DNA from 2 places in the Nitratireductor sp. CH_MIT9313-5 genome. Region 2 is predicted to be linked to the other one. Evidence: predicted binding sites of a transcription regulator. Region 2 holds the regulator's gene; the other holds the start of a gene.
What was found. The regulator LexA, encoded in region 2, represses DNA repair genes until DNA is damaged. The targets are predictions, from matches to a motif close to TGTTCNNNNTGTGTTCNG.

Region 1 (2,202 bases), 200 kb from region 2:
CGTCCACCTTCACGCGCTGAAAACCGCGTTTCTGAAGGTCCGCCAACTCCTTGCGATATTCGCCTTTCCGGCCGCGCACGATCGGCGCGAGAATATAGAGACGCGTCCCTTCCTCAAGCTCGAGAACGCGGTCCACCATCTGGCTGACGGTCTGGCTTTCGATCGGCAGGCCGGTTGCGGGCGAATAGGGCACACCCACGCGCGCGAAGAGCAGGCGCATATAGTCATAAATCTCGGTGACGGTGCCCACCGTTGATCGCGGATTTTTGGAGGTCGTCTTCTGCTCGATTGAGATAGCAGGCGATAGACCATCGATCTGGTCCACATCGGGCTTCTGCATCATCTCCAGGAACTGTCGTGCATAGGCCGACAGGCTTTCCACGTAACGCCGCTGGCCTTCCGCATAGATCGTGTCGAATGCCAGCGACGACTTGCCGGAGCCCGACAGGCCCGTCATGACGATCAGCTTCTCACGCGGAAGGTCGAGATCGACATTCTTCAGATTGTGCTCGCGTGCGCCGCGGATGGTGATGTGCTTGTTCTCGGGCATGCCCCGTCGCTGCCTTGTAAAATTTCTGCAAGAGTCTGAATTCAGCCTTGCCTCATGTAGGTATGTGTCGCGCAATGTCGATGGCCGCGCGCGCATGGCTGCTATTCTTTTGCGGGTTTACCCTCTTTCAGGCAAGTGAAAAGAACAAACAACGAACAGTCTCCTGACATATTGATCACATTTTTTGCCGACTTCTTGACGCTTCAATTGGAAGGGCGCACTCTGCAATTACAGCCAGTGTTGCCGGACAAGCCCGAAACGGTGACACGGCTGAACAAAGGTAGTGGATCTGGGAGTGAGGCATGACTCCACCTGACTGTTACTAAGGGCTCTGTCACTGAACGGAGCCACACCGCTCTGCCGCATACCGGTGAATGTCGCGACAGCGCCAGCAATGGCGTCTTGCGGAGGCGGTGCATCACAACACATCGCTGGTAGAAATTTGAAGGTGGCGATCGCCGCCAAGCATAGATCCGGCTAGAGGCCGGCATAGGTCAGAAGACCGAAAAAGCCCTGGAAGCCCAAGATGGCTGCAGGGCTTTTTTGTGAGCTGTGGGCAGTTGACAGCCATCGCGGACGGGGCGCTTGCTTAACAGGCGTCGCAACGATAGAACAAATAAAGAACAAAAGATTTGTGGACGAAGGCGCGGCACCCGCGGCAAATTCAACTGCATGTCCACATTTCCATTAAGGTGCTTCGACTGACGAATGCCGCAGGCGCGGCGAGATAGGAATTGAGTGGAGTTAGGCCATGGCAGGCAGTGTCAACAAAGTCATCCTGGTCGGCAATCTGGGTGCCGATCCTGAAATCCGCCGCCTGAATTCCGGTGATCCGGTGGTCAATCTGCGCATCGCGACGTCGGAGACGTGGCGCGATCGTGCGACCGGTGAGCGTCGCGAGCGTACCGAGTGGCACAATGTCGTCATCTTCAACGACAATCTCGCCAAGGTGGCCGAGCAGTATCTGAAAAAGGGCGCCAAAGTTTATCTCGAAGGCCAGTTGCAGACGCGCAAATGGCAGGACCAGCAGGGCCAGGACCGTTACACGACGGAAGTGGTGCTTCAGAAGTTCCGCGGCGAGCTTCAGATGCTCGATACCCGGGGGCAGGGTGGCGACAACCAGATCGGCTATGGCGGCGGTGGCGGCGGCCAGCGATCTGACTTCGGCCAGTCCAGCCCGGCCGAGCCTTCCGGCGGCAGCTCCGGCGGTGGCTACTCCCGCGATCTGGACGACGAGATCCCGTTCTGATCCGATCTTGAAATTTCAGGAGACTGCCGATGAGCTTCGAACTGACTGAGCGCGATGCCCAGACCCTGTTCGGGATCATCTGGCAGGGCTCCTACGAAGAGGCGGGGCGCGGTGAGGTCAAGAAGGTCATCGCGCTCATGGAAGGTCTGCGCAAGCAGGCAGTGACCGCAGCCGCGGAAGAAGGCCAGCCGGACGCGGATACCGGCTTGATCGGCATTTCCTGGAATGATCAACCGGATGGTTTCCGCTATCTCGTCGCACTGCCCGCCGCTTTGGCAAGGTATGTAAGGCATGACGATATGCGCGGTCACGATTTCCCGCGCATGTCCTTCGCCACCGCCTGGCACTCTGCCGATGACGGTGACGTTTTCGCCCATTACCAGGCCATGTTCGAGTGGATTGA
Region 2 (2,202 bases):
TTTTCACCGGGGCACCTGTGCCGAAAGGTGCTGACGCTGTCCTGATACAGGAGAACACCGAACAGACCGGTCAGGCAACAATCCGTGCGACGTGTCCCGTCGAGGTTGGACGAAATATCCGGCTGGCAGGCCTCGATTTTCGTGAAGGCGACACCCTGCTTGAACCGGGGCGCAAACTCGATCCCGCAGCTCTGGCACTTGCCGCCTCTGGCGGACATCCGAGCCTATGCGTGCACAGGAAACCGCTTCTGGCGGTACTTGCCACCGGTAACGAGCTTGTCCCTCCCGGCGACGAGATCGGAGAAAATCAGATCATCGCATCCAACACATTCGGCATCGCAGCCATAGCCGAACAGGAAGGTGCTGAAGTGCTTGATCTGGGCATCATACCCGACGACGCAGCGTTGATTTCTGCGGCATTGCAGCAAGCCTCCGGTCAAGGAGCGGATGTTCTGGTCACGCTCGGCGGCGCATCGGTTGGAAAACACGACCTCGTGCGCAGCGCACTGGCTGACGCGGGAATGCAGCTTTCGTTCTGGAAAGTTGCCATGCGCCCGGGCAAGCCATTGATCTCCGGAAGATTGGGCAACCAGCGGGTGCTGGGCCTGCCCGGCAACCCTGTTTCCAGTCTTGTCTGCGCCGAACTCTTTCTGCGACCGCTCCTGGCCCGGCTCTCCGGCGCTATCTTCCGTCCCGATATCCGCCGCGCCAGGCTCGCCACTGCCATGTCGGCCAATGATGAACGTCAGGACTATGTGCGTGCAGTCGCGGTACAAGGCCCTGAGGGGCTTCTAGCAACACCGTTTGCTCACCAGGATTCGTCGCACCTGACGGCTTATGCTGCCGCAAACTGCCTCCTCATCAGGGAACCCCACGCACCCGCCGCGGCCGCCGGCGACAGATGCCGGATCCTGATGCTGCGAGACTGACGCCAAAATTGCCGTTGCGGAACACAACTGGAACAGATACATTATGTTCTGGTTTTGTTTATGACTGATTCCGGGAGTCGGCAATGCTGACACGCAAACAGCACGAGCTGCTGCTCTTCATCCACGAGCGTCTGAAGGAGACGGGCATCCCGCCTTCGTTTGACGAGATGAAGGAGGCGCTCGACCTGGCTTCCAAGTCGGGCATTCATCGTTTGATTACCGCGCTCGAGGAAAGGGGCTTCATCCGCAGGCTTCCCAACCGGGCTCGTGCGCTGGAAGTGTTGCGCCTGCCTGATTCGATCGCACCAGGTCTTGGCGGCACTGCACGCAAGTTTCAGCCAAGCGTGATCGAGGGTAGCCTCGGCAAAACGCCCGAACCTGCCCGTCCCGCCGCTCCCGCGCCTGCACCGGCTGAAGACGGTGGCGCCTACAGCGTCCCGGTCATGGGGCGTATCGCAGCCGGTGTGCCCATCGATGCCATCCAGCACCAGACCCACAGCATCACGGTACCGCCGGATATGCTTTCAGGTGGGGAGCACTACGCTCTGGAAGTAAAAGGCGACTCGATGATCGAGGCTGGGATCTTCGATGGTGATACTGTCATCATCAAACATTCCAGTTCGGCCAATCCCGGTGAGATCGTTGTTGCGCTGGTTGACGATGAGGAAGCCACACTCAAGAGGCTCAGGCGCAAGGGCGCATCCATTGCGCTTGAGGCAGCCAATCCTGCCTATGAGACGCGCATTTTCGGCCCCGACCGCGTGAAGGTTCAAGGCAAGCTGGTCGGTTTGATCCGCCGCTACTGACCTTGTGAGCCCTCGGGTCGCTGCTGAATTCATAGCGCGCCCGCAGGAGGGTTAATCCCTCCGGTAGGGCGGCAGGCCCTTGCAGCGCGAGAATATTGTCGGTGTTCATGCCAGGGCCGATAGGGCCTGGCCACGGCATGTACAAGTCGGGTTATCCTGTCCGGTCTGGTCGACAGATAGATTGCCGCAGCACCATTTTGTGCGAGATCCTTCTTGGTCAGCAGCAACACGTGCCTGCCGCATGGAGAGGAGATTGTGGCATCGTCGACCACGATCACCGCAGCTTTCGAGCAATAGGCTCTAGTGTCTGCCGGGTCCTTCAGATGCACGATTGCTCCACCATGGGGATGCTCCAGCGAGCAGACCGTGTCGGCGCATGAAAAGGCGTTGTCTGGTGTGGCCTGCCCCTCATCCACACCCTGCGGCTTGATCACCTGATCGACATTCAGCGCATGTTTCCAATCACC

Region 1: the regulator LexA is predicted to act here: its motif matches at 1,159-1,176, upstream of WA367_RS08530 (single-stranded DNA-binding protein).

Annotation. Positions count from the first base shown of each region.
Region 1 covers NZ_JAYMER010000014.1:206,383-208,584, forward strand. The annotation lists gene uvrA (excinuclease ABC subunit UvrA) at 1-550, opposite strand, end outside; gene WA367_RS08530 (single-stranded DNA-binding protein) at 1,302-1,799, shown strand; gene WA367_RS08535 (GyrI-like domain-containing protein) at 1,829-2,202, shown strand, end outside.
Region 2 covers NZ_JAYMER010000014.1:407,728-409,929, forward strand. The annotation lists gene WA367_RS09460 (molybdopterin molybdotransferase MoeA) at 1-929, shown strand, start outside; gene lexA (transcriptional repressor LexA) at 1,013-1,735, shown strand; gene WA367_RS09470 (ComEC/Rec2 family competence protein) at 1,765-2,202, opposite strand, start outside.